DNA from 3 places in the Lutispora sp. QWL-02 genome. Region 2 is predicted to be linked to each of the others. Evidence: a T-box and tRNA genes for the amino acid it is inferred to sense, from the RefSeq annotation. Region 2 holds a T-box; the other regions hold tRNA genes.
The links. The T-box of region 2 lies ahead of thrS (threonine--tRNA ligase). A T-box ahead of a tRNA ligase gene usually reads a tRNA of that ligase, here a tRNA-Thr.
Positions count from the first base shown of each region.

Region 1: it encodes a tRNA-Thr, which carries the amino acid that the T-box ahead of thrS (threonine--tRNA ligase) is inferred to sense. The anticodon was not compared.
Region 3: it encodes a tRNA-Thr, which carries the amino acid that the T-box ahead of thrS (threonine--tRNA ligase) is inferred to sense. The anticodon was not compared.

Region 1 is NZ_CM177762.1:1,251,973-1,262,633, forward strand. It holds gene rlmB (23S rRNA (guanosine(2251)-2'-O)-methyltransferase RlmB) at 1-614, shown strand, start outside; gene AC4HCY_RS05540 (NYN domain-containing protein) at 794-1,312, shown strand; gene sigH (RNA polymerase sporulation sigma factor SigH) at 1,451-2,050, shown strand; tRNA gene AC4HCY_RS05550 (tRNA-Tyr) at 2,218-2,302, shown strand; tRNA gene AC4HCY_RS05555 (tRNA-Gly) at 2,309-2,382, shown strand; tRNA gene AC4HCY_RS05560 (tRNA-Thr) at 2,391-2,467, shown strand; gene tuf (elongation factor Tu) at 2,552-3,754, shown strand; gene rpmG (50S ribosomal protein L33) at 4,002-4,151, shown strand; gene secE (preprotein translocase subunit SecE) at 4,172-4,375, shown strand; gene nusG (transcription termination/antitermination protein NusG) at 4,422-4,943, shown strand; gene rplK (50S ribosomal protein L11) at 4,991-5,416, shown strand; gene rplA (50S ribosomal protein L1) at 5,467-6,162, shown strand; ribosomal protein L10 leader region at 6,173-6,292, shown strand; gene rplJ (50S ribosomal protein L10) at 6,330-6,833, shown strand; gene rplL (50S ribosomal protein L7/L12) at 6,854-7,234, shown strand; gene rpoB (DNA-directed RNA polymerase subunit beta) at 7,644-10,661, shown strand, end outside.
Region 2 is NZ_CM177762.1:2,521,106-2,531,766, reverse strand. It holds gene AC4HCY_RS11820 (sensor histidine kinase) at 1-1,162, opposite strand, end outside; gene AC4HCY_RS11815 (DUF6305 family protein) at 1,221-1,814, opposite strand; gene AC4HCY_RS11810 (ABC transporter substrate-binding protein) at 1,837-3,474, opposite strand; gene thrS (threonine--tRNA ligase) at 3,680-5,590, opposite strand; T-box leader at 5,645-5,842, opposite strand; gene AC4HCY_RS11800 (DUF445 domain-containing protein) at 5,885-6,487, opposite strand; gene ytxC (putative sporulation protein YtxC) at 6,555-7,463, opposite strand; gene AC4HCY_RS11790 (DUF6873 family GME fold protein) at 7,546-8,298, opposite strand; tRNA gene AC4HCY_RS11785 (tRNA-Cys) at 8,437-8,510, opposite strand; tRNA gene AC4HCY_RS11780 (tRNA-Gly) at 8,514-8,588, opposite strand; tRNA gene AC4HCY_RS11775 (tRNA-Phe) at 8,601-8,676, opposite strand; tRNA gene AC4HCY_RS11770 (tRNA-Asp) at 8,682-8,758, opposite strand; tRNA gene AC4HCY_RS11765 (tRNA-Val) at 8,765-8,840, opposite strand; gene hslO (Hsp33 family molecular chaperone HslO) at 8,927-9,808, opposite strand; gene AC4HCY_RS11755 (class I SAM-dependent DNA methyltransferase) at 9,872-10,612, opposite strand; gene AC4HCY_RS11750 (hypothetical protein) at 10,627-10,661, opposite strand, start outside.
Region 3 is NZ_CM177762.1:490,338-500,998, forward strand. It holds gene AC4HCY_RS02065 (NAD(P)/FAD-dependent oxidoreductase) at 1-1,202, shown strand, start outside; tRNA gene AC4HCY_RS02070 (tRNA-Lys) at 1,407-1,482, shown strand; tRNA gene AC4HCY_RS02075 (tRNA-Glu) at 1,489-1,563, shown strand; tRNA gene AC4HCY_RS02080 (tRNA-Val) at 1,569-1,644, shown strand; tRNA gene AC4HCY_RS02085 (tRNA-Asp) at 1,662-1,738, shown strand; tRNA gene AC4HCY_RS02090 (tRNA-Thr) at 1,884-1,959, shown strand; gene AC4HCY_RS02095 (hypothetical protein) at 2,397-2,849, shown strand; gene AC4HCY_RS02100 (hypothetical protein) at 2,854-3,090, shown strand; gene AC4HCY_RS02105 (hypothetical protein) at 3,283-5,529, shown strand; gene AC4HCY_RS02110 (GNAT family N-acetyltransferase) at 5,769-6,500, shown strand; gene AC4HCY_RS02115 (aldo/keto reductase) at 6,560-7,516, shown strand; gene AC4HCY_RS02120 (hypothetical protein) at 7,598-7,816, shown strand; partial or broken gene AC4HCY_RS02125 (D-cysteine desulfhydrase family protein) at 8,264-8,458, shown strand; gene AC4HCY_RS02130 (metallophosphoesterase family protein) at 8,892-9,623, shown strand; gene AC4HCY_RS02135 (DUF2703 domain-containing protein) at 9,616-10,155, shown strand; gene AC4HCY_RS02140 (ArsR/SmtB family transcription factor) at 10,225-10,503, shown strand; gene AC4HCY_RS02145 (permease) at 10,516-10,661, shown strand, end outside.

The sequences.
Region 1 (10,661 bases), 1.3 Mb from region 2:
ATAAGGCCAAGCTGGACAGGATGTCTGCTACCAAAAGTCATCAGGGAGTTATTGCCTCCGCTGCATTGTACAAATATTATGAAGTTGATGACATACTGGAAATTGCAAAAGCAAAAGCCGAAGATCCTTTTATAGTTATTTTAGATGAAATAACAGATCCCCAGAACCTGGGCTCAATACTTAGAAGCTGTGACGGGGCGGGTGTACATGGGGTAATAATTCCTAAGCGCAGGGCGGCAAGCCTTACCCCCATAATAGGCAAAATATCGGCAGGAGCCGTTGAATACGTGCCTGTGGCCAAGGTGACAAACCTGAATCAGACCATGGATTATCTGAAGGAAAAAGGTTTATGGATAGCAGGAGCTGATGCCAGCGGAGATCCATACTATGAAAAGGATATGACGGGGCCCTTGGCCTTGGTGGTGGGAAGCGAAGGGAAAGGTCTCGGCAAGCTTATAAAAGAAAATTGCGATTTCATCGTAGGAATACCTATGGCAGGGAAAATATCCTCCCTTAATGCGGCTGTCTCCTGTGCGGTTGTCATATTTGAGGCAAAAAAACAGAGAGCACTGAAAAATGCTGCCGGTAGTCTTCAGGACGGAAGTATTCATTAAAACTGATTCCACTGCATGAACTTTGTTTTAAACTGTTTTGCTGACTGATATAAGAGTCCAGCATGGACTCGACTAACATTCAGTGGAGTTGAAACCCCCTGAATGAAGTCTCGAAACTCTGCAATCGTTATCAGTCAACACAACAGATGCATCAATAAAACTGATTTAGGTGATGAAAATTGAAGGAATACCTGATGGTTGACGGCTACAACATAATAAATCACTGGGAAGAGCTCAAAGAAGAAAGCAAACACTCTCTGGACAGCGCAAGAGGCAAATTGCTGGATATATTATCAAACTATCAGGCCTTCAAAGGAATCAAGGTGACTGTCGTATTTGATGCTCACTATGTTAAGAACAGCATGGAAAAGCATGAGTTTTATAATGATGTTGAGGTCGTATACACAAAAGAATTTGAAAGTGCGGATAATTATATTGAGAGATTTGTAGCCGAAAACTCCAGCGAGGAGAATATAATAAGAGTCGCTACCTCTGACTCGCTGGAGCAAACCGTTGTTCTGGGATTGGGAGCTGCCAGGATATCGGCGAGGGAGCTTAAAGTCCAGATAAAAGAAGCATCCAATAAGATGGACAGAAATCATATCAACAGGCTGAAGCATGACAGGAACCTGCTGGAACACCATCTTGATCCTGCTGTTGCTGAAAAATTGGAGAGTATAAGAAGACAGCGGCATTGATTCCTTATTCTGCATGTATAGTTAACCTTGAAAAAACGCGATTATATATGTATAATATAGATGGTTGAAAGCTAAAAGCTTGGAGGAGATATAGTGGAAGCAAAAGCAAACAAAGATGAGGTACTTAGCTTTGATAACATGATGGACGAAGAACTGGTTTTGAGTGCCAGAGACGGGGATAAGGAAGCCTTGGAATTTATAATCAATAAGTACAAGAATTTTGTAAGGGCGAAGGCAAGATCATATTTTCTTATCGGTGCTGATAGAGAGGATATTGTTCAAGAAGGAATGATAGGCTTATACAAATCTATCAGAGACTTTAAAAATGATAAGCTGTCATCTTTTAGGGCATTTGCCGAGCTTTGCATAACAAGGCAGATCATAACTGCCATAAAAACAGCGACAAGGCAAAAGCATATTCCACTAAACTCGTATGTATCCTTGAACAAGCCTATTTATGATGAGGAGTCGGACAGAACCCTGTTAGACATTCTGACCGCTACCAAAATAACTGATCCGGAAGAACTGATCATAAGCAGGGAGGAATTATGCTCCATAGAGTCCAAAATCGGAGAAATACTCAGTGATTTGGAATTGGAGGTTCTCATGTCCTACCTTCAAGGCAAATCCTATCAAGAGATTGCAGTGGATTTGGACAGGCATGTAAAATCCATCGACAATGCTCTTCAAAGGGTAAAAAGGAAGTTGGAAAAGTTTCTCGAGTTTAAGGATGCTTAGTTATCAGACAGCTGACCGTCGCTAATTTGCATAAGCGGCGTTAAGCTTCTGGATAAAGTTCAGATAGAGTTATAAACTTCCTCTGAACTAAGAGTGCTGTTAATATTGACAAAACACCTATACCATATTATAATAACTAATTAGTTACTCTGGTTATAAATAAAAGAGGGGAAATTCCCGAGCGGCCAAAGGGGGCAGACTGTAAATCTGTTGTCTCAGACTTCGGTGGTTCGAATCCACCTTTCCCCACCATATACCGCGGGCATAGTTCAGTGGTAGAATTCCAGCTTCCCAAGCTGGCCGTGCGGGTTCGATTCCCGTTGCCCGCTCCAATAAATACGCCCATGTAGCTCAGCAGGTAGAGCACCGCCTTGGTAAGGCGGAGGTTCGCCGGTTCAAGCCCGGTCGTGGGCTCCATTCTTACGATACACCAGGCAGAGTTTATTAACCAGACTATAATTTTTTATTTAATTGATACATATAAAGGAGGAAAAGTAAAAAATGGCAAAGGCAAAATATGAAAGAACGAAACCCCATGTAAACATAGGAACCATAGGACACGTTGACCATGGAAAGACGACACTGACAGCAGCAATAACCACAGTATTATCAAAATTTGGTGGAGCGACAGCAACAAAATATGATGAAATAGACAAAGCACCGGAAGAAAAAGAAAGAGGAATAACAATAAACACCTCACACGTTGAATACCAGACAGCAACAAGACACTATGCCCACGTTGACTGCCCGGGTCACGCTGACTATGTAAAGAACATGATAACAGGAGCAGCTCAGATGGACGGAGCCATACTTGTAGTATCGGCAGCAGACGGACCGATGCCTCAAACAAGAGAGCACATACTCCTATCCAGACAGGTTGGAGTGCCATATATAGTAGTATTCTTGAACAAAGTAGACATGGTAGACGACGCAGAGCTTATTGAGCTTGTTGAAATGGAAGTAAGAGAACTGTTAAACGAATATGAATTCCCCGGAGACGACACACCGATAGTTGCAGGCTCAGCATTAAAAGCATTGGAATGCGGATGCGGAAATGAAGACTGTCAATGGTGCGGAGCAATCCATAAGCTGATGGCAGAAGTAGACAACTACATTCCTACACCTGAAAGAGCAACAGACAGACCATTCTTGATGCCTGTAGAAGACGTATTCTCCATAACAGGCAGAGGAACAGTTGCAACAGGAAGAGTAGAAAGAGGAACAGTAAAGGTACAAGACAACGTAGAAATAGTAGGACTGAACGACACTCCGAAGACAACAGTAGTAACAGGCGTAGAAATGTTCAGGAAGCTGCTTGACCAGGCACAAGCGGGAGACAACATAGGCGTACTTTTAAGAGGCGTACAAAGGACAGAAATAGAAAGAGGCCAGGTACTGGCAAAACCGGGCTCCATAAAGCCCCACACACACTTTACGGCACAAGTATACGTACTGACAAAAGAAGAAGGCGGGAGACACACTCCGTTCTTCAAGGGATACAGACCACAATTCTACTTCAGGACGACAGACGTAACAGGAGTAATAGAACTTCCGGAGGGAGTAGAAATGTGCATGCCCGGTGACCACATAACGATGACAATAAAGCTTATCACACCGATAGCTATAGAAGAAGGCTTGAGATTCGCTATAAGAGAAGGCGGAAGGACAGTAGGAGCCGGAGCAGTTGCTTCTATAATAGAATAAAAAAATGGTTGTTTATTAGACAGAAGACCAGGAAAACCTGGTCTTTTGTAAAGTATTAAACGAAAAAAGCTTGGCAATAATCATTATATGCGGCTGGCAATGAGCTGCATATAAATATAATGGGAAGTTAGGGACAAAATATTGACATAAGGATTAAATTGTGATAGATTTTTAAGGTAGCCCGAAATGTGCTATGTTTATGTTTTATTGTCAAGATATTAATGCGTTAATGTTGGGAGGTGCTGTAATGAGAGTTAAGATAACCCTTGCATGCAGTGAATGCAAGCAGAGAAATTATAACAACATGAAGAACAAGAAGAATGATCCTGACAGATTGGAAATGAATAAATACTGCAGATTCTGCAGAAAACATACTCCCCATAAAGAAACAAAATAGGCTGTAAAGGAAGTGAAAATATGACAGATACAGCTAAGAAGTTTAGCATGAAAAAGTATTTCAAAGAAACAAAGGCTGAGATGAAAAAGGTCAGCTGGCCGAGCAGAAAAGAAGTTTTACAGCATACGGAAGTAGTTTTGGTTTCTATACTTATCATAGGAGTAGCATTATGGGCTGTAGACATGGCTTTTGGGAAGATATTGGATATATTCCTAATGAAATAGTAAAAGGAGGAAAGACTATCGTGTTCATCACGGGGTCTGCTTACTGATGGAAGAAAGAGGCAAGTGGTATGTGGTTCACACTTATTCCGGCTATGAGAATAAGGTAAAGGCTAATATTGAAAAAATCGTTGAGAATAGAAATATGCAGGATGTGATCTTTGAGGTAAAGGTGCCCATCGAAGAGCAAATAGAGATAAAGAACGGAAAGAAGAAGGTCACCCAGAAAAAGATATTTCCTGGATACGTTATTGTCAAGATGATAATGACTGATGAATCATGGTATGTTGTTAGAAACACAAGGGGTGTGACAGGTTTTGTCGGACCTGGTTCTAAACCCGTGCCTCTCACCGATATGGAAGTAAAAACTTTAGGTGTTGAAAAGATTCCTGTTAAGCTTGATGCCAGGGTTGGTGACAGCGTTAAAGTTATTTCCGGGCCTTTTGAAAACTTTGTAGGAACCATATTAGAAATCAATAATGAAAAGCAAAAGGTAAAGGTCATGGTTTCAATGTTTGGAAGAGAAACTCCAGTGGAATTGGAATTCCTTCAAATTGAAACTTTGAAGTAGTTTATATATGTTCATATATAGAAGTTTCCGTGAGAGGAGGTGCAACAATGGCTAAAAAAGTTTCTGCATTAGTAAAGCTTCAGGTTCCCGCAGGCAAAGCTACGCCCGCTCCACCGATCGGTCCTGCTTTGGGTCAGCATGGTGTTAATATTATGGGTTTTTGCAAGGAATTCAATGAAAAGACTGCAAAGCAAGCAGGATTGATCATACCTGTTGTTATTACTGTATATCAGGACAGATCCTTCACTTTCATAACAAAAACTCCGCCTGCAGCAGTTCTAATAAAAAAGGCAGTCGGAATTGAAAGCGGTTCTGGAGTACCGAACAAGAACAAGGTAGCAAAGATATCCAAAGCTAAGGTCAGAGAGATTGCTGAGCTTAAAATGCCTGATCTCAATGCGGGCAGCATAGAAGCTGCAATGAGCATGGTAGCAGGTACAGCAAGAAGCATGGGAGTAGTCGTAGAAGACTAAAAATAAGTGGGAGGAAATAAAATTTCCGCTTACCACAAGGAGGAAAAGTAATGTTTAGAGGTAAGAAATACCAAGAAAGCATGAAGCTTATCGAACCAGGCAAGCTTTATGATCCAAAGGAAGCCATTGAATTGGTTCAAAAGACAGCTAAGGCAAAATTTGACGAATCCATAGAAGTTCACATTAAGCTGGGTGTTGACCCCAGACATGCGGATCAACAGGTTAGAGGCGTTGTTGTATTGCCTCATGGAACAGGTAAAACTCTTAGAGTTTTAGTATTTGCAAAGGGTGACAAGGCTAAAGAAGCAGAAGCAGCAGGAGCTGATTTTGTTGGTGCTGAGGAATTGGTTGCAAAGATACAAACTGAAAATTGGTTCGATTATGACGTAGTAGTCGCTACCCCGGACATGATGGGCGTAGTCGGCAGACTAGGTAAAATACTTGGACCAAAGGGTTTAATGCCTAACCCGAAATCCGGAACAGTAACCTTTGATATATCAAGAGCTATTGAAGATATCAAAGCCGGTAAAGTTGAATACAGAGTTGACAAGACCAGTATCGTTCACGTTGCTATAGGAAAAGCATCCTTTGGAACTGAAAAACTGGCTGACAATTTCAAAACTTTGATGGAAGCTGTAGTAAAAGCTAAACCTGCAGCAGCAAAGGGTACCTACCTGAAGAGCGTTACATTGACAAGCACTATGGGACCTGGCATCAAAGTTAATCCTCTCCGTGTCGTTGAATAACAGCACAGAGTTAAAATTGAACATATTACCGTAGACAGTAGGTGCTTTAGCTTAATTTCCTACCGAGGTTCGATCATAAATTTATTTATGACCTCTCTTAGTCTACGGAGAGGTCTTTTGTATTTTCAAATTCAAAAGGCCAATAATCCAACAGAGGAGGTGTAGATATGTCAAAAAATCTAGAAGCAAAACAGCAAGTTGTTAATGAAGTAAAAGAAAAGCTTCAGAAATCTAAATCAGTGCTGTTAGTCGATTATAAAGGCATAAACGTTGAAGATGTAACTGAACTGAGAAAGAGATTTAGGGAAGCAGGCGTAGACTATAAGGTTTACAAGAACACATTATTTAAAAGAGCTGCCCATGAAGCAGGGATAGAAGAATTGAATGAATTCTTGGAAGGCACTGTAGGATATGTATTCGGATATGATGATGTTGTAGCTCCTGCTAAAACAATAAATCAATTCCAAAAGGATAAGCCAAAGACACCGATAACAGTTAAAGCCGGTTACGTTGAGAACAGCTTCATGGACGCAAGCGCTGTAAAGGCTCTTGGAGATCTGCCGTCAAGGGAAGTTCTCATCGCTATGCTGCTTGGCGCATTGCAAGGCTCAGTCAGAAACCTTGCATACATGTTGAATTCTATAAAAGAAAAAAAAGAAGCGGAAGCTTAATATATTAGGAGGTAAATAAAATGGCAAGTGAAAAAACTTTAAAGTTCATAGAAGAAATAAAGAACATGACAGTATTAGAATTAGCAGAATTAGTTAAGGCTATAGAGGAGGAGTTTGGTGTAACAGCAGCAGCTCCTGTAGCAGTAGCAGCAGGCCCGGCTGCAGCGGCAGGCCCGGTAGCCGAAGAGCAGACTGAATTCAATGTAGTATTGGTAGCTGCCGGTGCAGAAAAGATCAAGGTTATTAAGGTAGTTAGAGAAATAACCGGTCTTGGCTTAAAAGAAGCAAAAGATCTTGTTGACGGAGCTCCAAAGCCAGTTAAAGAAGGCGTAAGCAAACAAGAAGCAGATGAAATAAAAGCAAAATTCGACGGAACAGGTGCTACAGTAGAAATAAAATAAATCAAGAGCCGCATAATGTGCGGCTCTTTTAACAACTATCCTTTTCCATTTTAGTATCATTTCAAAAATGACAACATTATACACAGACGATCTGACACAAATACTCATATTTCCCGGGAAATATCGACAAAATAAAAAAAGCACAGCAGAGTTGAAATATATTAGAGAAGGCAGCAAAATTCATAAAAAGTAATTGATTTGACTTATTGACAGACAATAGATGGTATGTTAATATTATATATTGCATTGGTGTAAGAAATTACTATATTTAGGCATGTGGCTGTATAAGATTGACTAAAAAAGGCAATATTAAAATAGCTATGCTAAAATTTTCAGTTAACCAAAAGCAGTTATGGTCGGAGAGCTTTTGGCTATTTTACTTTATTTATTATTAAGGGGTGAGTGACTTATGGTACATCCAATCTCTGTTGGGAAAAATCAGAGAATGAGCTACTCAAACATTGATGAAGTCATGGATATGCCGAATCTTATTGAAGTCCAGAAAAATTCCTATAACTGGTTTCTGGAAGAAGGTCTGAAAGAGGTATTTAACGATGTATCTCCAATTTCAGATTATACAGGAAACCTGGTATTGGAATTCGTTGACTATTCTTTGGATGGTAAGCCCAAGTATAGTGTTGAAGAGTGCAAGGAGAGAGATGTTACATACTCTGCGCCGCTGAAGGTGAAAATCAGACTTGCCAATAAATCTACCAACGAGGTAAAAGAACAAGAAGTCTTTATGGGAGATTTCCCTCTCATGACAGATCAGGGAACCTTTATAATCAATGGAGCTGAAAGAGTTATAGTAAGCCAGTTGGTTAGATCCCCCGGAGTTTATTATAATGAGCAGATAGATAAGTCTGGAAAGAGATTGCACTCAGCAACGGTTATTCCTAATAGAGGAGCATGGTTGGAATACGAAATGGACTCTAACGATGTATTATGGGTGAGAATAGACAGAACGAGGAAAATTCCGATTACTGTGCTTTTGAAAGCTCTCGGATATGGTACCGATCAACAGATTGAAAATGTGCTTGGAGAAGACGAAAGAATAAAGGTTACGCTGCAGAAGGACACTACCAAGAATACCGAGGAAGGCCTTATTGAAGTGTACAAAAGACTCAGACCCGGTGAGCCTCCAACAGTTGAAAGCGCCAAATCTCTATTAGAATCCTTGTTTTTTGATCCCAAGAGATATGATCTGGCAAAAGTAGGGAGATATAAATTTAATAAAAAACTTTCCTTAGCATCAAGATTGAGCGGTCAGAAACTTGAAAAAGACATTGTTGATCCGAAAACCGGAGAAATTTTAGCTGCAGCCGGGGATAAGATAAGCAGAGAAAAGGCTCAGCAAATTCAGAACGCCGGTATAAATGAAGCCTTTATATTATCTGAAGGAAGAGCGGTAAAGATTCTTGGAAACAATGTTGTAGATATAAATAAATATTTGCCTTTTGATGTTTCCGATTTAAATATCAGGGAACTGGTAAATTTAGGCATATTGAAAGAAATATTGAGCAAATACGAATCCGAGGCAGATATAAAGGAAGAAATTAAAAAAAGAATACACGACCTTATTCCTAAGCATATAGTCATTGATGATATTATGGCTTCCGTAAGCTATAATCTGAATCTCATATACAGTGTAGGAAATGTTGATGATATCGATCACCTGGGGAATAGAAGACTCAGATCCGTTGGAGAGCTTCTGCAGAATCAGTTCAGAATCGGCCTCTCCCGTATGGAAAGAGTCGTCAAGGAGAGAATGACCATACAGGATATAGATGTTGTAACTCCCCAGCAGCTTATAAATATAAGACCGGTAGCCGCTTCTATCAAAGAATTTTTTGGAAGCAGCCAATTGTCCCAATTCATGGATCAGACAAACCCGCTGGCAGAGCTGACTCACAAGAGAAGGCTTTCCGCTTTGGGCCCGGGAGGACTGTCCAGAGAAAGAGCCGGCTTTGAAGTCAGAGACGTTCATCACTCCCATTACAGCAGAATGTGCCCTATAGAAACTCCCGAAGGTCCTAACATCGGGCTTATAGGAAGCCTCAGTACCTATGCCAGAATCAATGAGTATGGTTTTATAGAAGCACCCTATAGGGTCGTTAAGACTGATGAAAACGGAGAAAAGATAGTAACTGATGAAATCGTATATGTAACTGCTGATGAAGAAGATGATTATATCGTAGCCCAGGCCAATGAAGCCCTGGATGCGGAAGGAAGATTTATAGACAAAAAGGTTACAGCCAGGATAAGGCATGAGATAGTGGTTGTGCCCATATCAGAGGTTGAGTATATGGACGTATCGCCCAAGCAGGTAGTTTCGGTAGCTACAGCTATGATACCCTTCCTTGAAAATGATGACGCCAACCGCGCCCTCATGGGCTCAAACATGCAAAGGCAGGCGGTTCCTCTCATTAAGCCTGAATCCCCTATAGTGGGTACAGGAATGGAATATAAAGCAGCCATTGATTCCGGTGTTGTGATACTGGCAAGGAATGGCGGCGTTGTGGAAAAGGTAAGCTCCAATGAAATAGTGATAAGAAACGATGATGGCGGCAGAGACAGGTATAAGCTTCTTAAGTTCTTGAGATCCAACCAGGGCACTTGCATAAACCAGAGACCTTTTGTTAAAAAAGGTGAAATAGTAAAGAAGGGTCAGGTAATCGGCGACGGTCCCTCGACGGATTATGGCGAAATCGGACTTGGAAGAAATGTGCTCATCGGTTTTATGACCTGGGAAGGCTATAACTATGAGGATGCTATATTGATAAGTGAAAAGCTGGTTAAAGAAGATGTGTTTACATCTATTCATATAGAAGAATACGAAGCCGAAGCGCGTGATACAAAGCTGGGGCCCGAGGAAATAACCCGGGATATACCTAATGTAGGTGAAGAAGCTTTAAAGGATCTGGATGAAAGAGGCATTATCAGGATAGGCGCTGAAGTGAGAACCGGAGATATATTGGTAGGCAAGGTGACCCCAAAGGGTGAAACCGAGCTTACGGCCGAGGAAAGACTGCTGAGGGCCATATTCGGCGAAAAAGCCAGAGAAGTAAGGGATACGTCGCTGAGAGTGCCCCATGGCGAAGCAGGCATAATAGTTGACGTAAAAGTGTTTACAAGAGAAAACGGCGATGAGCTGCCTCCCGGTGTGAATCAATTGGTAAGGGTTTATATAGCCCAAAAGAGAAAGATCTCCGTTGGAGATAAGATGGCCGGAAGACACGGGAATAAGGGAGTTATATCCAGAATCCTTCCTGAAGAGGATATGCCTTTCCTGCCAAATGGGACGCCTTTGGAGATCGTATTAAATCCTCTTGGAGTGCCATCGCGTATGAACATAGGACAGGTGCTGGAAGTCCATCTCGGTTTGGCTGCCAAGGCCCTGGGATGGAAGATAGCTACGCCTGTATTT
Region 2 (10,661 bases):
CTTCTTCCGCTTGCTTTACGTCCATGTTTATTATTTTATAGGGATGCTTGCATGGTACGAAAATTGCATTTTCCAATATATTAATAACTGCTCTGGCAATCAAAATCTTATTTATATATACATCTGAAAGCTCATCGTCAACACTGATTGTAAATCTTATTTCTTCGTCCTCTAAAGGCAGCTGTGCTCTTATATAACTTATCAGTTCTTCAGTCTTCAATCTCTGGCGGGAATCCTCATAAAGAAAACTGGATATCATTTCACTCATCTTTGTTACCGAACTTTCAATGCGTTCGCTGTACTCTTTCAGCTTTACGCTACTGCTTTTCGAAAGTATTAGAGAGTTCAAGCCTCTGATCGTTACCAATGGCGTCTTTAAATCATGCACTAAAGACTTCACCTCTTTATATACCCGGTTTTCTAAAGCCTTGGCTCTCATATTTCTAATTTCGCTTTCTTTTTCGTAATTTTCCCTCATAATGCGTATATTCTTTGAGCTGATAATAAAGAGAGTAGCAGTTATAAAAGCGGATATGATAAAGGGCAGAAAAAATGCAAATCCGGAAAAATTCAAGACTGCAGCAGCATTCAGGTATATGCCTGTTATCTTGATGCTATAAGGAATATCGCTTTGTCCAAAAAGATATATTGAAAAAAAAGGCATAATATTTAACCAGTTGAAAGCAAAAAAAAACTGTATAGAAACTATAAAAACCTGGATGAAACTATTTGTTTCTCCAAATAATTTCTCAAAAAGCATTAATATTATAAAAAGAGCCATTATTGTTGACACAGGTTCCCAGGATATTTCGAATATTAGAGAATCCATCCAATGTAAAACAATAACGGCAATCGAGGATACAAGAAATTTATCAAAAGCGGTTAAGCAGTATCTGAGTTTTGAATGAAATATTACCAGCATGATTCCCATAAAAATAAATGTGCTTTGGATTGCATTCAGAAAATTAGCTTTAGCCGATCCAAGGATGAGATGACCGCTGTCTCCTGTATTGATGGCATCCCGTATCTTTATGATTATATTAAACCAGACTTGCTCTGTATAGACAGGGAAAAGTAAGCCGAGGCAAATAAGTAAAAAACCCGCAGTCAGGAATAGCCTGGCATGCTTAATCTCACTGACCTTTATTCCGCTATTTATCATAATACTACCACTTCCATTCGCTTTTTATAGGTCGCTTTTTATAGGGAATAATTGTTGATTACCGGAAGACAGAAGCAAAGGGTTCTATGATATCATTTACCTTGTCAACCAGAGTCAACGGGATATCTTCATCTTTTGTAAGCTCAATCAAAATGCTCTCCTCGCCTGATTTGCGCAAGCCTATGAAATAATCTGTTCCGGAACCTATAAGCCTTATCATCTGTTCAGTTCTGTTGTCGAGCTGCCCTCCGCCCATTACTATGGTAAGAACTTTTAAATCTTCATTTTTTGCCTTCTCCAGAAGTTTATCAATACGCTCTATTTCTTCTTCATAGCTTATATTCTGAAGCTTCATGCCTAACGAGCTATATCCTATAACAAATACTATCGTATTAACCTCTTTTAAATCTGTGTCTCTAGCCTGAGGCATAAAAAAGCTTCGAAGCATTAATTGATTTGATATGTCGTGAATTATGTATGAGTCCGTGCTTTGTCCTGCAGAAATAATAGCAATGGGAGTCTTTGCTATCGGACGAGGCAGACCTGGAAGTGTGAATATTTTTGTATTATTTTTATCTTTCAATGGCATATTTATGATTATTGATGCAAAAAGTGCGGCGAATAACACAACCCGAAGAAACTTTCTTTTCATTTCCTAAACTCCAACCTTTTCACTATTCTGAAGCAAGCTCGACATTCTCTAATGACTCTATACCTGTCATGCTGGGTACATATCCCCTAACCGACAATCGTGATGCCATCACTGGCATAGTGTGTACCAAAGGAACTGAAGGAGCTTCATAATTCACTATTTCCTGTAAGCTTCTATATAGGCTCCTTCTAAAAACCATATTTGTGGTTTCTCTTGCCTGTATTAACAATTGATCAGCTTCTTTGCTTTTATATAAAGAGTAATTAGCGGCAAATCCCGGCTTTGCATTCTCCGATGCAAACATAGTATATAAGAAATTATCCGGATCGGCATAATCGCCTGTCCAACCGATAAGTGCAATTTCATGTTCTCCGTTGCGTATCCTTGTCAAGTATTCATCCCAGTTAAACACTTTTATTTCTGCGTAGATGCCGACTTGCTTCAAACTTTCCTTTACAAACTCTGCTACTTGCAAAGGCTTTGGGAAGTAGTCACGGGCCGCATCCATCACCCATAATGTGGTTTTGAAACCGTTAGGAAACCCTGCCTCCTGCATAAGCTTTCGGGATTTATCCGGGTCATATTCGTAAGTCTTCAAATTGTTATTGTAGCCCCAAAGAGAAGGTGGAATATAGGTTGCTGCCGGTTTAGCAAAATTATCAAATACATCGTTAACAAGCTTTTCCTTGTCTATTGCATGATTGATGGCAACTCTTACATCTCGCTTATTAAAAGGAAATCTTTCATTGTTCATCGCTATATAGCCTACATTGAAGCTGGGCCTCAAGTATAAATGCAAATTTGGATCGTATTTGACTTCTGCGATATCAACCGGACTCAGATAATCCGCAATGTGGATTGAACCCTGCTTCAGTTCCTCCAATCTGTCTTTGTTTCCCGGAATAATCCTGAACTCTATTTCTTTAACTTTAGCCCTTCCGTTCCAATACTTATCATTTCTTTCAAGAATGATACTCTTATTGTGCTCCCAGCTTTTTAAAAGGAAAGGGCCTGTACCAACCGGATGTTTGAATAAATCCTCATTATGCTCCTTTATAGCCTCAGGGCCGGCTATTCCAAATGCCGGCATGGCCAATGCATTTAAAAATGGTGCATATGGTTTGTTAAGCTTTATTTCTAACGAATGATTTGAAAGTGCTTTTACACTATCTACAAATCCGGGGAAACCGCCAAAAACTGTATTCCAATAACTGAATTTACCGTTATGATAGGGATTATCTTTATCCATCCATCTATGAAAGTTAAAGCAAACAGCACTGGCATTGAAATCAGTTCCATCATGAAAACGTATTCCCTCGCGCAGCTTAAATACCCAGGTCAATCCATCTTCACTGGAATTCCAGCTCTCAGCGAGACATGGTATGATCCTGCCTTCATTCTTTTCATATTTTACCAAAGTCTCAAATATATTTACTGTTACCTTAAAGGAATTCATTTCTGTTGTGCTTGCAGGATCCAAGGTCACTGAATCATTGGCACGTCCAATGATCAACCTTTGATTTGTATTATTTGTACTGCCTGCTGTATTCACAATCGGAGCTTTTTTTACGGGTGCATAGTTAAATAATGCAAATATGACTGCTATAATAATAGCAATAGATGCAGGAAGCATTAGAGATGAGTTGTTATCTCTATCCAAATCTTCACCCCCCGTAAAAAATCTTACCTGTTATCCTTCAATAAGTTATTAGCTCCTTAGAAATGTCTGTAATATGATTTTAGCCTAAAAGTATGTAAAAATCAAAATATTCTTTATATTATTACTGCTTCGACATAAAATAAGCAAGTAAAACATTTTCATGTCCTACTTGCTTATAAATGCAGCTAAAAATTTTAACTCATATCTATTTGTTTATCTTACCGGCTATTTCATTTTGTATATGAGATATGAAATCTTGAAGCTTCATCGCACCTTTGTCTCCTTCTTTCCTGTCCCTCACGGAAACACTGCCGCCTTCTACTTCCTTATCTCCTAAAATCAGCATATAAGGCACCTTTTTAAGCTGAGCTTCTCTGATCTTATATCCCACCTTCTCACTCCTAAGGTCCGATTCAACCCTTATATCCAATTCATTTAATCTTCCTGCAATTTCCTTTGCATAGTCATACTGCCTTTCAGATACAGGTATCACGGTCACTTGAGTAGGTGCTATCCAGACCGGGAATGCTCCTGCAAAATGCTCAGTCAATATGGCAATGAATCTTTCTATGCTGCCGAATATTACTCTGTGAATCATAACTGGCCTGTGCTTCTCTCCATCTGCTCCTACATAAGTGATATCAAATCTCTCCGGCATCTGGAAATCCAATTGAATTGTACCGCACTGCCAAGTACGGCCGATGCAGTCCTGAAGATGAAAATCAATTTTTGGCCCATAGAATGCGCCGTCTCCTTCATTTATCTTATACTGCCGTCCTATGGAGTCCAAAGCATCCTTCAAAGCATTTGTAGCTGCTTCCCAATCTTCATCAGATCCCATGGAGTTCTCAGGCCTTGTTGACAGCTCAACGAAATATTTAAAGCCAAACAAGCTGTAGAATTGATCCACCATTTTGATAACTCCCAATATTTCATCCTTTATCTGCGAGGGCATCATGAAAATATGTGCATCATCCTGAGTAAAGCACCTTACCCTCATCAAGCCGTGAAGGGCTCCCGAAAGCTCATGCCTGTGAACCAGTCCCAGCTCACCCATTCTTATGGGCAGTTCTCTGTAGCTGTGAAGGTCTCTTTTGTACATCAAAAGTCCTCCTGGGCAGTTCATGGGCTTTACTGCATAATCTCCTTCATCTATTTTTGTAAAGTACATGTTTTCCTTGTAATGATCCCAATGGCCTGATCTGTGCCATAGCTCTTCGCTCAATATTATAGGAGTTTTGATTTCCTCATATCCGTTTTTCTTATGCTCTTTCCTCCAGAAATCCTCCAGTACATTTCTTATTACCATTCCCTTTGGATGGAAGAATGGGAATCCAGGGCCTTCTTCCAGGATGCTGAACAAATCCAACTCCTTGCCTAACTTCCTGTGATCTCTCCTCTTTGCCTCTTCAAGCATATTAAGGTGTTCATCAAGCTGGCTCTTCTTAACGAAAGAAGTTCCATATATCCTTTGAAGCATTTTATTTTTCTCGCTTCCGCGCCAATATGCACCTGCAACACTCAACAGCTTAAAGGCCTTTATTTTGCCTGTTGACGGAACATGAGGCCCTGCGCAAAGATCTACAAATTCGCCTTGCTTATAGAATGAAATAATTTCATCCTCCGGCAAATCCTTGATCAATTCTACCTTGTAGTTTTCGCCTTTCTCTTCCATAAGCTTTATAGCTTCTTCCCGAGGGAGTTCAAATCTCTCCAGCTTATAGTCTTCCTTGACTATGTTTGCCATTTCTTTTTCGATGAGTTCCAGTTCTGCTTCGGTAAATGTTTTCTCCGAATCAAAATCATAATAGAAGCCGTTGTCTATGGCAGGCCCTATTGCAAGCTTTACATCCGGATATAGTCTTTTTACTGCCTGTGCCAACACGTGAGAAGAAGTGTGTCTCAGGGGAAGCCTTCCATCCTCATCATCAAAAGTCAAAACCTCCAATGCAGAGTCTTGTTCTACCGGTTTGCTAAGCTCAACCACTTCACCGTTGACCTTTGCCGCAAGCGCAGCTTTAAGAAGTCCGCTTCCTATTGAAGCAACAATGTCTAGAACCTTGATTCCCTTTTCATATTCTCTTACTGAACCGTCCTTTAAAGTAATCTTTATCATAACTTTCCCTCCTGTTTTACTATTGATTTACAAAAAAACAAAAACTCTCGTCCCCTAAGGGGCGAGAGAAAACCGCGGTTCCACCCTAATTGCAACTCATAGATTATAACGTGATCATCGGATAAGCCTACTGATTTCAGCTCTCTGCTCCAAGGTGGTATTCAAACATTCTTGCCAAGAAATGCTTTCAGCCTATGACATTTCTTCTCTAATGGCAGCAATTGTTTTACTTGTCCTCTTCAATGCATTTAATTATTGATATAATTTTAATGCCATTGTTTTAATATGTCAATACTAAATAAATATAAATAATAATATTCCTTGCAATAAACCTATTATTGCTCCTAAAACTCCTCCTAATACTTCAATATGCTTCAACTCTCTTTGAGCAATTTTTAATGTAATTTCTTCAATCTTTATCAGATCGAATGCGTTTATTTTTTCCTCGATCATTTCGCCAATTTTAATTTCACTAGAAGCCTTTTCATATATTTCATTGATTAAACCCGCCATAATATTTGGAGCTTCTCGATCTATCTGTTCTTCTATATATTGAAGAACTGCATTTTTTATTATTTGAGGAACTAAAGAAGGCATCTTTTCATAAATGTTTCTAGAAATTTTATCCTTAACTATTATAATAATCCTATCGGTATTATTGTCGTTTACAAGCTTTTCAAATATTTCCTTAAAGTTTATCAGTTCCAGCTCCACCGTCTGCCCTATGCTAGCCGCCATCTCAGACCTGCGCTTAGGCAGCAAGCCTTGTATTTCTATGCCTAATATCGGTATATTTATAGGGTTTAAAGGTCTGAACAACATCTTTATTGCTAATACATTGGTTACCCAACCGATAGCTCCGCCGATAAACACAGAAAATAAGATTTTATAGATCATTTTCTTCACCCGTTTACATCAATAGTTTAATACTATTGATTATAACATAAACAGGTTACATAATACATTAATTTAATTCTTTGTTTGTTTTAAACATACTGCACAAGTCGCATCCTTTACAGCTGTCTATTCTATCATAAAATACATTGCTTATTGTCCTGAACAGCTCCTTGTTTTTAAAGCCCTCGCAATTATGAATAACTACTCTGTTGGGTGCAATTGTTATAAGAGTGCTGATGAGGAGATCATCAACACTTATGTCGCTGTCGCTGAGTTCTAAGCTCAGTTCTTCAAAGCAGTCATAATCAATGAGTTTTTTTTCGCTATCCATAAGGATATAACCTCTATTTTCTGAAGGCATTACATGAACCGTGCTGATCTTGCATTCTTGTATTTCTACAAAATATCTGAGCAGCTTTATAAATTCATTATACTCTCTCTCAGTAATATAACTCTCTACTGCTTTCTCCACAATACTGCTTAAATCTTTAATATAATCATTTAATCTGAAATTGACAAATCCGTCAATTATTATTATATTCTCTGCATTAAGATAATTTAATATCTTTCTTATAATTCTTGTTCGCCTCGTTTGTCCATAAAATCCTTCTTTACATCTGTCTTCGGCCTCAAGAATCTTGATGGAAGATTCATATATTTGATTCCTTTCGTATTCGCTCAGATATAGATAATATTCTTTTATTATCTTTTTTAATATCTTTGATTCATAATTATTTATAATAACATCACATAAAATTTCAGCCAGCAAATACTTAAGGTCTTCACAGGACCTGGGCTCTTTAAGCTTTGCCATAAATCCTTCTTTCAATCCGCATCTTATGAAGACCGTATCTCCGGCTATATATTCTTCATGCGTTATATTCATATCTTCTCTCTTAATGGATTCCAGCTCTGAATATATATGATTTTTTATCTTTTCATCATTATTTTTAACGGCAATTGTTGTTAAGTACATCTGCTCAACTCCTTCCTGTAAGTATTATTTGTGTTACAGTAACAATTATTCAATTATCATATAAGCTTAAAGCCCTTAAAAATCAATAGCTTATAGGCATTATAGAGCCAATGTCCATGATTTTCTTGCTGCTGAGTATTTTGATATCAATGCCTTTTAAAGCTATAAACTCCATAATTTTATTAAAATCTTTTATTCCTTTTATCGTTCCGGAAACTGCAATGCATTTTTTTGATATGAGGCCTGACGCGCCGCCTATAAATCCATAGTCAAGCCCGATAATATCAATATCTCCGGGATTTATAACTAAAACATCGATCCCGTAATTCTCCATAACTCGTGCAACTCCATGATCATGTGTAATTGCAGAGAATTCATCGATAACACATACCGAGCATTTTGTATATCCTTGCTTCACATGAACTAACTTTATATCCAATTTTTCATAAAAATTTCTTATTTGTACATCCGTATATCTTGTATTGTGGAAAGCCAATTTCCCTATTCTTAATACATTATATGCTATGTTTTGGGGATAGTTTCTTTGAAGCCATGCAGCACCTTTTGTCAATGCAAATCCTTTTTTTAAAAGCTTTGGTGCAAGCTTATCATATATATTCGGTGCAATGACCATGGCGTTGTCCCCTATATGATGGACAAGCATGTCAGGGTGCCCGTTTATTGCCTCATATAGTTCATTGCAGCAATCTGTCCTTATAGCCTCGATCCCCAGCCTTGACAATGAGGATATGATCTCGTCATCGGCTCTATAATCCAACAGAACTGTCTTTATATTATATTCGGGTGTATTTGGCGTTTTAAGATACTTTTCCATACTGATCTCCATATATTGATTTTATATTTTAGCAGTTCTGTTATCATAACTGATAACGATTACAGTAAAATCATATTTATATTGAAAAACAAAAAAACGCTTCCATAAGAAGCATTTTACTTGCTGCAAATATATTTTTGGAGGCGACACCCGGATTTGAACCGGGGGTAAAGGATTTGCAGTCCTCTGCCTTACCACTTGGCTATGTCGCCTAATGGAGCGGGTGACGAGATTCGAACTCGCGACTTTCACCTTGGCAAGGTGACACTCTACCACTGAGTTACACCCGCATATGCTAAAAATGGTGCCTTGGGGCGGAATCGAACCACCGACACGAGGATTTTCAGTCCTCTGCTCTACCGACTGAGCTACCAAGGCTCTAATGGCGACCCAGAACGGGCTCGAACCGTCGACCTCCAGCGTGACAGGCTGGCATTCTAACCAACTGAACTACTGGGCCATTTGATGGTGGGCACAATAGGGCTCGAACCTATGACCCTCTGCTTGTAAGGCAGATGCTCTCCCAGCTGAGCTATGCGCCCATCATGTCTGACGACAAGATTTAGTATACATCATAGAGAGTTCAAAGTCAAGGTGAAAAAATGAAAAATTCATCAAAATAACTATATCATTGTGTGGCCTTTTTCAAAATATCTTGCAGTTCTTCCTTATTGAATAAATACTTTTTGTTGCAAAAATGGCATATCAATTCTGCTTTGCCCTGTTCTGCAATTATTTCGCTGATATCTTTTTTACCTATGCTGATCAATGCTTTTTCCAATCTGTTCCTATTGCAATTGCATCTATAGCTAACTTCTCGTGTTTCATGTATTCTGTATTCGACACCTTTCATTATCTCTTTGATTAGTCCCTGGGCCCCATTTAGGGGTATAACCTCAGTAACAGATTTAATATTTTTAGCATTTTGCTCTATTAACTCAATAATATCCTCTGCAGCGCCAGGCATTACCTGAACAATGAAGCCTCCAGCAGAATCAACTTTACCATCTCTTGCAACCCTTACTCCTAATGCCACGGCAGTCGGAACCTGTTCCGAAGTTGCAAAGTAAGAAGCCACATCTTCTGCTATTTCACCGTTTACAATCGGTACTTGCCCCACATAAGGCTCCTTTAATCCTAAATCCTTGATCACAGTAAATAATCCGTTTTTACCTATAGCGCCCCCTACATCAAGCTTTCCGACTTCATTCAACGGCAGATCTACAAAGGGATTTCCTATATAACCCCTTACATCTCCTGTTTTATCGGACACTACAATAATATTGCCTGCAGGGCCCTTTCCGTTTATTTGTAAAGTTATTTTATCATTTTCTGACTTTACCATAGTTCCCATCATGCTGCCTGCAGTCAACATTCTCCCGAGAGCCGCAGTTGTTACAGGATAGGTATTATGTATCAGCCTGGCTTCTTCAACAATATTTATCGTTGTACATGCCCAAAATCTTATGCTGCCATCATTACTAGTTCCTCTTAGTATAATATCTTTCATTTTTCCTCCCATATATTATTATTTTTACGTCTTTAACTAATATTACAGCCAAGCCGGGTATCTTTATTTTTTTGATATAAAAAACACCCTTTCACTCTCTTCATGGGCTTTAAAAAAAGTAAATTCATCCAGAGTCTCCAAAACATTAAATCCGCATTTGAATAAATTATCGCAAACCTCTTTATTCTTATAAGCCCTTTGAACATGCACTTCTTCTATTCTATTATATAGTTTGTCTTCAGGAATAAAAAAATTCAATACCATAGTTAAAGTAGAAGATGCTGCATCAAATTCGTTTTCCCATGAGTAAAATATCCCGTCTTTTTCTTCAACAAAAGTATTGTTGCCTATGATGCGACTTAATTTATAATAGCTGCTGATGTCAAATATAAATATTCCTCCGCCATTCAGAAGCTGATAAGCTCTTTGAAAAGTGCTTAGCAGCTCATCTTCTTCAAGGACATAATTAATACCGTCACAGGCGCATATAATAGCATCAAAACTTCCAGTCAGGTTCAAATTTTTTATATCTTGCTTGATAAATTTAATCTTTTCGCCCTGCATTCTTGATTTGTTCTCAGCGACCGATAACATCTGTTCTGATATATCGATTCCCCAAATATCATAGCCCAGTTTTGCCATTGGTATAGTTATGTTTCCGGTGCCGCATGCCAGATCCAGCACACTTTTAGGCTGTACATTAATATATTTAAAAATATTCATCACATAGCTAACCCATTTTTCATAGTCCACATCATCCATCAAGATGTCATAAATATTAGCGAAACCTTCATATTGAGTCATTTCTGAATTCTTCCTTATCTTTTAAATGTATAATAAGAAACGGTACTTT
Region 3 (10,661 bases), 2.0 Mb from region 2:
CTTTCAGTGACGGTAAGCTGTCCTTAAGCCCTGAGGTGGGAGGCAATATTACAGATTATATGACGGATGATGAGGCTAAGGAATTGATAAAGTATGCTGATTCCATATATCTGAACTTTGGAGCTCAAAGCGAAGTACATGGTTTGAACAGCAAAGTAATAGATGATTTGAAATATGAATCTTCAAAGCACAATATACAGTTGATACCTTGTCCGGTAAGGCATCTGGGCACGGAAAAAGCTTTCTATGTTCTTGAGGGCATGTATAAATATTTGGTAAAGAACCCTAAAGTTGTGTTCTCCGAACTGACGGATGTCATAGATATAATTGAGGAAAAGGGTAAAGCTAAAGCTGTAGTAATAAAAAGAAAAGACGAAGAAGAGATGACGGTATATGGTGAATATATTGTTGCTGCCCCGGGAAGAGGCGGTGCCGAATGGCTTTCAGAGCAAACCAGGAAACTGTCGATAAACACAAATAACAATGCTGTTGACATCGGGGTGAGGGTAGAAGTACCCAACAGCATCATGGACCATCTCACAAAAGACTTATATGAAGCCAAGCTGGTATATTACTCCGATACCTTTGACAACAGGGTGAGAACCTTCTGCATGAACCCGGGCGGTGTTGTATCCCAGGAAAACTATGAAGGCGGCTTGTCCCTTGTAAACGGTCACAGCTATGCGGATGAAAACCTGAAGACCGATAATACAAATTTTGCGCTGCTGGTCTCGACAAGATTTACAGAACCTTTTAAGGAGCCTATCGAGTATGGGAAATATGTAGCCAGACTGGCAAACATGCTCACCGGCGGCGGAATTTTGGTTCAGAGGCTGGGGGATTTGCTTCAGGGCAGAAGAACCGACAGGGATAGATTAAAGAAATCCACTACAATCCCCACGATGAAAAATGCGGTACCCGGAGATTTGAGCTATGTGCTGCCCCACAGGTATCTGGTTTCCATCATAGAGGCATTAAAGGCCTTTGATAATGTGGCTCCGGGTCTATACTCGAAGAATACTTTGCTGTATGGCGTAGAGTGCAAATTTTACTCCAGCAAGGTCCAGGTAAATGACAATTTCGAGACTTCCGTAAAAAATCTTTATACTATAGGAGACGGGGCAGGAATTACAAGAGGCCTTATGCAGGCTTCCGTCACCGGCATTGTTGTAGCAAGAGATATAATCAATAAAATCGGATAACAATTTTCAGAATATATAAAAATAAAGCTTTACCATTGCAAAATTTTTAAAATCCTATTATAATATCAATACGTCTCTTGTTTTGGGGGATTTGTCAAAAGGATTTGCTGCCTGAGATTGGCAGCAAAAAAGAAAAAAATATTGTTGACAAATCAGTTGCCAGCATGTAGAATGTATTAATGTGAGCTATAATTCCTCACAGATGATCCACTAGCTCAGCAGGTAGAGCACATGACTTTTAATCATGGTGTCCGGAGTTCGACTCTCCGGTGGATCACCATCAAGCGGCCCGTTGGTCAAGCGGTCAAGACATCGCCCTTTCACGGCGGTAACGGGGGTTCGATTCCCCCACGGGTCACCATATTTGGGCGCATAGCTCAGCTGGGAGAGCATCTGCCTTACAAGCAGAGGGTCATAGGTTCGAGCCCTATTGTGCCCACCATTTTGATAATTATAAACGGCCCAGTAGTTCAGTTGGTTAGAATGCCAGCCTGTCACGCTGGAGGTCGACGGTTCGAGCCCGTTCTGGGTCGCCATTTTTAATTTTCATTGTAGATAAGGAATTGTAAGCGAGCAGCACAAGGAACTCAAAGCTCAAAAAGCGGAGCATATATTGATATGTGAGCATTTTTGAGACCGCAGAGTGACGAAGTAATGAGAAGCTTAGAATTACTTAGATAAGCTGGTGTAGCTCAGCAGGTAGAGCAGCTGACTTGTAATCAGCAGGTCGGGGGTTCAATTCCGTCCACCAGCTCCATTTGAAACATAAACACTGCAAATATTTGCAGTGTTTTTTTCATGGTGTGCCCGGTGGGCACACGTTCTAACGGGTGAAAGTCCCCAATCCGCCTGGCAGTGGGAAGGATACAGCCGAAGCCAAGGGTGTCCATCGTGAGTTGGAATCTGAAGAAAGGATTAGGCAAAACTCTGGCTTGTTACATTCGAGGCTAGATACAAGGATAAGGTTGCCATACAAACCAAAGTCCAATAACTGCACGGAATTGTATTTAGTAGTTATGGAATGAGTATAAGAGTGAAAGAACGTGTGAGTACCCGGGGAGGTCTCACGGACGTGGGAAGTTTTTTTTACGAACCACGGTTGAAACAAGATTTATCGTGAGAAGTCAGCAGACGCCATAGTACCATGTCAGTCGACGGGCATGGGAAGGGCAGAACCTTAGGAGGTGAGAGTAAATGAATGTTACCGAAGTCGAGAGAAAAGAAAGCACAAAACATTGCTGTGGCAATGGCTGCCGCCGGAGGGACAGTGCAGAACACGAAGAGGAAGGCGGAGCGCTTATCGGCAAGAGGATAACTGAAAACAACGTCACCAAGGCCGACAGAGGAGTAGATGGGATGGGAGTGGATGAACTTCTGCAATATCTCAAAGATAACGGCGAGGAACTCCGTGAATCCATACTGGCAGGTCAATACCGGCCAGCCCCGGTACGAAGAGTAGAAATACCCAAAGAGAACGGGAAGAAACGGAAACTGGGAATACCAACGGCAGTAGACCGAGTCATCCAGCAAGCAATTGCGCTGGAACACATCATCCCGTACATTGAAAGGAAACTGTTCCTTAAGGTAAACCTAGAGAAAACAGTAGTGTCCTATGCAGGGAAAATCAAATTTCTAGGACACGGATGAATGGATGAGGAGACGAATCCGCAGGGTATTCTGGAAACGGTGGAAAAGAGTAAGGACAAGATACCGGAATCTGGAGAAGCTGGGAATCAGCCATTCCAATGCAGGTATCATTGCGCACTCAAGAAAAGGCTACTGGCGGATAGCCAATAGCCCGATTCTAAAAGCTGCCTTATCCAACCAAAGATTGGAAAAGGACGGTTTTCAGTTTTTCAACTCTTATTACAAATCTGTTATAGCGTAAACTAGGGAACCGCCATATACCGAACGGTACGTACGTGCGGTGTGGTAGGTCGGCTAATCAACTAATGATTAGCTTCCTACCCGATCAGCAGAAATCTTTTTTACCATTTTGCGGTGCTTGAAAATTGACTGATATTGGATGTAAGAATATAATTAAAACATCGCCAAAATATTGATTAAGGAGCATAGGAAAATGAAAAGAATATTATTCATAGTGCTAAGCTTGCTAATTATGACATCTTCATTTATGGAGGTATCCGCCTCTGCAGAAACACCTGCCAGTGCTTTTATTGATGCAAAAATTAATACCAATATGTATTACTTTAATGCTAAAAAAACTGCCGTAAATGGTAATGGCGTCGTTGTCTCAATAAGCGAATCGGGTTCATTGGCCACCTGTGAAGAGCTATCAGTTGGCGATTGGGAAATAGCTACCTTTGATAAAAGCATTGAATTTGAAGATATTATTGTAATCGATAACAAATTTAAAGCCGCTGCTACAATCGGGATGGACTCAATTCTTTTTTCATCAGATGATGGAATAAGCTGGGAAGAACAAATAATCAAAGGCTATCGCATTCTAAAGATATTTTACATAAACGATTCTTATTTCGCCATTGCCGTTGACCCTTGGAGACAATATGCAATATTTAAAACAAAGGATTTTGAAACCTTTGAAAGGATTGAATCCCAAAATGATATAGGGCTGAATATATATCCTAAAGCAGATGAAGTGAATTTTTTTATTTCTGATGCAGCATATTTTAAGGGCACATATTTTCTGTGCGGAATGTATAGTGAAGGAGATCCCAGAGCTTTTGACCCGGATTATTGCAAAGGGATAGTCATTTCTTCCCAAGATTTAAAAACATGGAAAGTTTGCATTGAGTCTCCAACTATACTGCGGGATATGGTTCAAAGCGATGGCACCCTTATAGCCTATGGAGGAAATAGCTATTCAGCAAGGCTTAGCGATACCAATTCTATCAGCAGCATGGGTGATATGAGTATCGGAAAAACCAATATGGTATATTCAAATGATGGTGACAAATTTAATGTTTGTAACATAAATTTTGAAACTAAGGCAGGAGCATTCGATAAAATAACATTTGCTGGAGGCAAATTCTTTGGAATAACATATAAGAAAATTGGGATATCCCCGGACGGAATTAATTGGATTACCCAATCTGCTGACGTGGATTGGAAGTATGGAGGATATTATAATGGCAAATATATAGCTGTCGGCACCGATATACGTAATAATAGCAGAAAGGTTATGGCTGCAAGCACTGGTAATTCAGCATGGAATATAACGGAGTGCAGTACAAACTTTTCTACTAAGACAAGGTCAGCCATTGCTTCCTTTGCTATGGAGAGCGGTGGATATTACATTTTAGTTGAGGACTCTACTGATATATCTTCAGATTTATTAAATTGGAAATCCAATCTTGGAAACGAATTAAACAGATATAAAAAAATACTGTTTGATGGGAAACGTTTTGTAGCAATTACAGACGATGCTGTTATTTCATCCTATGATGGCATAGCATGGCAGACTGATTATAAAATAGTAGAAGGAAAAGGCCATACTTCATCAAAATTTCGTGATATACATTTCTTAAATGGCAAGTATTATATATACGGCATAAAGTGGGGACAGGATGGAAAAGGATGGGAATGCCATGTTTGGAGCAGTGAGGACTTAGCAAACTGGGAGGAATATAAGCTGCACATAGATAATTATATTGAAAACGCCAATGCGGACTTAAACAATATAAGAGTATCGGTTATAGGGGATAAAGCAGTATTGACTCACAACTCATTAGAAAAGGCTATTATTGCTGTTTCAGATGATATGTATAACTTTACGCCAATCATGACGGATTATTCCAAATGGAATCTAGGAAAACTATATTACTATAATAACCAATATTTGGCTTTCGCAACTGAAGCAGCAAAGACGGAAGATTTATCCTCCAATCCATTTTACACTGTTTCCAAAGCATCCGATTTCAAAGATTATATTTATATTTCCCATGATTTAAAGAATTTTAAAAAGATGGAATTGCCGAGCCAGCATGTAAAGGCAATATACTTTTTTAAAGATTCATTCGTCTTGGCAGCACATGAATATCCTAAATTTAAATTGTATATAACAAAAGACTTTAGAGAATATGAAAGCTATGAAATTCCTACTGAAAGCTCAAATCTAAATTTAACAGGTTCCGAAGAGGGCATATATGATATTTTTTCGATTGATGATGTACTATATATAACCGGAGCCCGGGTTATGTATACCAAGAATTTCAAAGACTGGACTGTCTTAGATTCATTGCCTGCTAACGGATATATATCTTTTGCCGAAAGAGGCAACGAGGCCGTTGTGGGTGGACATGGAATCATGATAAGAATATTACAAAACAATCGGACACATAAATAACCCACCCTAAGTCCAACGCCTCTAAAGGCGGCGGGTGCAGTTCATCTTTTATGAACTCGGCTGACATTCGGCGGGGATTATCATCCCCTACTGAATGAAGACTCCTCCTTGCTTATGCACGATTTGCGCCAAGGAGGATTTTTTATATATTTGAAGATAAAAAAAGAATAGAGTAATTTTAGTGTGGAATTTTGGAACAATAGAGTTATATATGCATACAAAGACATGGAGGAAAGAGTATGAGAAAGCTTATAGAAAGCGGGTTTATAAAGAGAACAATAGTTAAAGAAGTAGCATATGAGATGCGTATACTGGAGAAGTCAGATATTGAGAATATGGTAGAGCTTCAAAATTTAGTTGCGGATGATCTGAAAAATCCGCAGACCTTTGTGGTGGATTCTAAGGAATTTGTTCTTACTCAAGTTCTGGATGATGGCATGGGGAGAGCCATAGGCGTCTTTGCAGAGGGCAGGCTGGTTGCATTTAGGACCATCACATTTTCGGGCAATGATGAATATCACCTGGGACGGGAATTAAATATACCGGAGGATGAGCTTGACCATGTGGTTCACCTGGAGGCGACCGTAGTACATCCCGAGTACAGAGGGAATAGGCTTCAGGCAAAGATGATGAAGCATACGTTTGATATTATTGACAAATTGGGTTATTACCATGTATGCTGCACAATACATCCATTTAATTATCCCAGCTTGAAAAATGTGATGGATTCGGGCCTAGCGATCAAGGCTCTGGATAGAAGAGAAGGCTCTTATGAAGGCAAGTGGAGATTCTTGCTGCATAGAAATATGAGGCATGAGGCTGCACAGCCATATAAAAGCTGTATCGAAGTTGAGAACGGAAGGATTCGGCAGCAGCAGGAGCTGCTGGATAAAGGATATGTCGGATTTGTGCTGATCAGGGATAATTATACTAAGGATGAATTCAAAATCCGTTATGGTATGCCCCTATGATAATGCATCTTCATTATATGTTATAATGGGGTAAAAACTATAATCCGGAGGTTGATATTTTGGAAAAGATTGTTCTAGGAAATACAGGCATTGAGGTAACAAAGCTATGCTATGGTGCTTTACCCATAGGTCCCTTGCAGAAGAATCTCCCTGTTGAAGAAAGCAGCGAAGTGATAGCTTATGCATTGGATAAGGGGATCAAGTTTATTGACACGGCTCAGGCTTATGGTACCTATCCTCATATAAAAGGTGCTTTGAAGAAGATAAAATTCAGACCCGTTATTGCCACGAAATCTGCGGCAGCTACTTATGAGGACATGGAGAAGGCCGTATTGGAAGCCTTGAAGGGGATGGAAATAGATTATATAGATATTTTTCATCTTCATGCTCCAAAAGCAAGAGTTCAAGCAGATGTATTTGAGCAGCGGAAAGGAGCTCTGCAAGCCTTATTGGATTACAAGAAGAAAGGCATGATAAAAGCTGTAGGCATATCGACACATAGTGTAAAAGTAGTTGAAGCAGCAGCCTCAAGAGAGGATATTGATGTGGTATTTCCTTTGATAAATAAAATTGGCCGGGGAATATTGGAAGGAACCCGTGATGAGATGGAAAAGGCAATAGCCCTTTGCGATAAAAACGGTAAGGGGATATACCTTATGAAGGTCCTGGGCGGCGGTACTATGATAGAAGATTATGAGAGCAGCATGGAATATGCTATGGATTTTGGTGAAAATTATTCCATTGCTATTGGGATGATCAGCAAAGAAGAGGTATTATATAACATAAGATATTTTAACGGGGAAAGGAATTTAGAAGGCATTGCAAGCATGAGAAGCAAAAAAATAGTAAGGACATCTCCAAACCTGTGCGTGGGCTGCGGTATATGCATTGATACTTGCCACAGCGAAGCCATAAGCTTTAACAGCACAGGAAAGGCATATATCGACCCGTCGAAATGTATACAGTGTGGTTATTGTGTAGCGGCTTGCCCGCTGTTTTCCATCCGTGTAGTATAACCCCAGTCAGCCTTGGTGAAATTAGCCTCTTTTCAAACGAACGTATGTTTGGTATAATAAAAGAAAAATGAAGGTGATAGCATGATTGAACATGTGTTGAAGGCATCACTGGAGAGAGGCAGTATTATTACTATAATTTATAACGGTAAGTCAGAAATGAGTGAACGGAATATAAAGGTACTGGAAATGCAGGAGGATAAAATTAAGGCATATTGCTATCTGCGTAAGCAGGTGCGGAATTTCAAGCTGGAAAATGTATTGTCCGCTTCTTATTACAATCCGAGAAAAAAAGCAGTTTAGGAGCAGTCGTGTACTGCTCCCTCTTTGTATCTATTAATGATTCGCAAGAGGAAGCCCAATGCTGAAGGTTGTACTTTCATTTATCATACTTTTTACAAGGATTTTTCCTCTATGTTGTTCTATATATGACGCATTAAATATTTTACAGTAGTAAGTTTATATTAACTGATAAAACCTGCCGAATATTTTATCCGGACATCCCTCCGGTATTCCTGCTCCTGTGTCGGCCACAGACAAAAAAGTATTGTTATTATGCTTTTTCAATTCAAAGGATACTCTCCCATTGTCAAAAGTACATTTTCTTTATTGAGTTTCTGGTTTCATAGAGAATATGTTTTCAAAAATTAACACTGAATGAAATCTCGTCCAACATATGAGCTGTAATATACTAACCGAATTATGTTATGATGGATTCAAGAATTGAAGGAGGTTTGAATATGGATCTGCGAAATAAAATTTATCCAGCAGCTTGCCAGTGTCGAAGGCGTTATTTTGGACCCGGTTTATACAGGCAAGGCTATGTATGGTCTGGTTCAGGAGATAAAAAAAGGCAGATTTGATAAGCATAACAATATATTGTTCATCCATACCGGCGGCCTATTTGGATGGAACAGCATACAAAGGGAAATGATCGAGGGATGAGGTGCTCATCATGATACATACTGTAGATATGCTTTGGAGTTTGCAGGAGAGGGTGTTATGCTGAAAAATCTTTTTCACGTTATATATAGAATGGATAGCAATTTTATTTATGCTCAAGTATAAGGGAAAAACGGATACTCAGTTGCCGAAAAGTATCAAGTTCAACAAGAGCTGCTTCTTCTTTGAAACTTGATACTTTTTGCTTTTCTTATTCCTGATATCAAGATCTATACCCACTACCTGCAGAGGTTGGGAAGATATTCGCCTCATTATATTTCCCGGGAAATATCTGAGGTGCTTAAGCTTCCTCACAAAATAATAATTTTTGTCAAACATATTGACGTTTATCTATATATAGGAATATAATACATAGAGAGATATCTATGTGATGATAGCAAAACAGAAATAAGTGGGGGAATGAGGTCATGAGTTTATGAGGATAGCAGTAATTGCGGACATACACAGTAACATAATTTCTCTGGACAGGGTGCTTTCGGATATTGATGGGAAAAAGACAGACTTGATCGTATGTCTGGGGGATTTAGTTGGCTATGCCGCTCACCCGGATGAAGTTATAGATACTATCAGGGAAAAGAAGATATTGACCGTCAAGGGCAATTATGATGAAGCAGTCGGCGAAGAATTGATGGTTTGCGGTTGTGATTATACAAATCCTAAGGATATGGAAAATGCAGCGATATCTCTGAATTGGACTATAGAGAATACAAGAGAAGACAATAAAGAGTTTCTGAAGAGCCTTCCCAAAGAGATTAAGATGGCTTTTGAGGGCAGGACGATTTTATTTGTGCATGGAAGCCCAAGAAAGATCAATGAATATTTGAAAGAAAGTTCCAGGGAAGCGGAAGAAGTGATGGCTGACTGCGAAGCCGATATACTTATTTGCGGACATACGCATAAGCCTTATTACAAAATGTATGGCAGCAAGATGCTGATAAACGCCGGCAGTGTAGGCAAGCCCAAAACGGGCAACTCTAAGGCCAATTATGCGGTCATCGATTTATATGGCGGCGGAGCAAAAGTTGAAATACATGAAGTGGACTACGATTGTGAAAGCACTGCAAGGGCCATAGAAGAAAATGGCTTGCCTCAAGAATTTGCCGAGATCATCAGAACGGGAAAAGCATGGGAGGATATTAATGAATAAATCAAATTGCGGAGGCTGCTGCTGCGGCTCAGGCTGCTGCGGCGGGGAAGACATGAGTCAAATAAACAAAAGGCGTGTTGTTATAGATTTCTTATACTTGGATTTGAGCGTATGTGAATGGTGCCAAGGTACTGATAAAAACCTTGAAGAAGCTTTGGCGGGCATATCTAATGTACTGGAATTAGCCGATATTGAGGTGATATTGAACAAAATCAATGTGACCAGCGAAGAACTGGCCATAAAGCACAAGTTTATCAGCTCACCTACCATTCGGGTGGATGGCAGGGATATTCAAATGGAAGTCAGAGAGAGCAGATGCGAATCATGCGGTGAGTTGTGCGGAGATGATATAGAGTGCCGCGTCTGGGTATATAAGGGTGAAGAATATGCAGTACCACCAAAAGAGTTGATAATGGAAGGCCTCTTGAACGGTATATTTGGGAGAGAGGATATAGCAGGTGAGGATAATGAATATGTGCTGCCTGAAAACCTAAAAAAGTTTTATGCGGCGATGAAGGCTAAAAGGCTGTGATGCTGCCTGAAATAAGAATTTATAGAGGAGGTGAGGTATTTGAATAATTGCAAAGAATATGCTCTTTATATGAAAGCCTTGAGTGATGAGACAAGATTAAAAATCTTTCACATGCTCTCTCACGGCGAACTATGTGCATGCAAGATACTTGAAGAATTCAATATAACCCAGCCTACTCTTTCCTACCATATGAAAACGCTCTGCGATAGCGGCCTGGTCGATAGCAGGCGGGACGGCATCTGGATGAAATACTCAATAAACATGAAAGCTCTGGAAGAGTTGAAGACTTTGTTTGATGCCATAGATATTAAAATGGTCAGTCGCGAAGATTGCACTGAAGGATGTTAAGGAGATGATGGCTTGATTATACTGAAATGGCTGAATGATCAATTGCTAAAAATGGTATGGCTGCACAATTTGGTAACATTGCTTGTTAAAAACGTTTTTAGCTTGGATGTAAACGGCAAGGCGGGCGGAAGCATTCACTTTTTTATATATGATGTCAT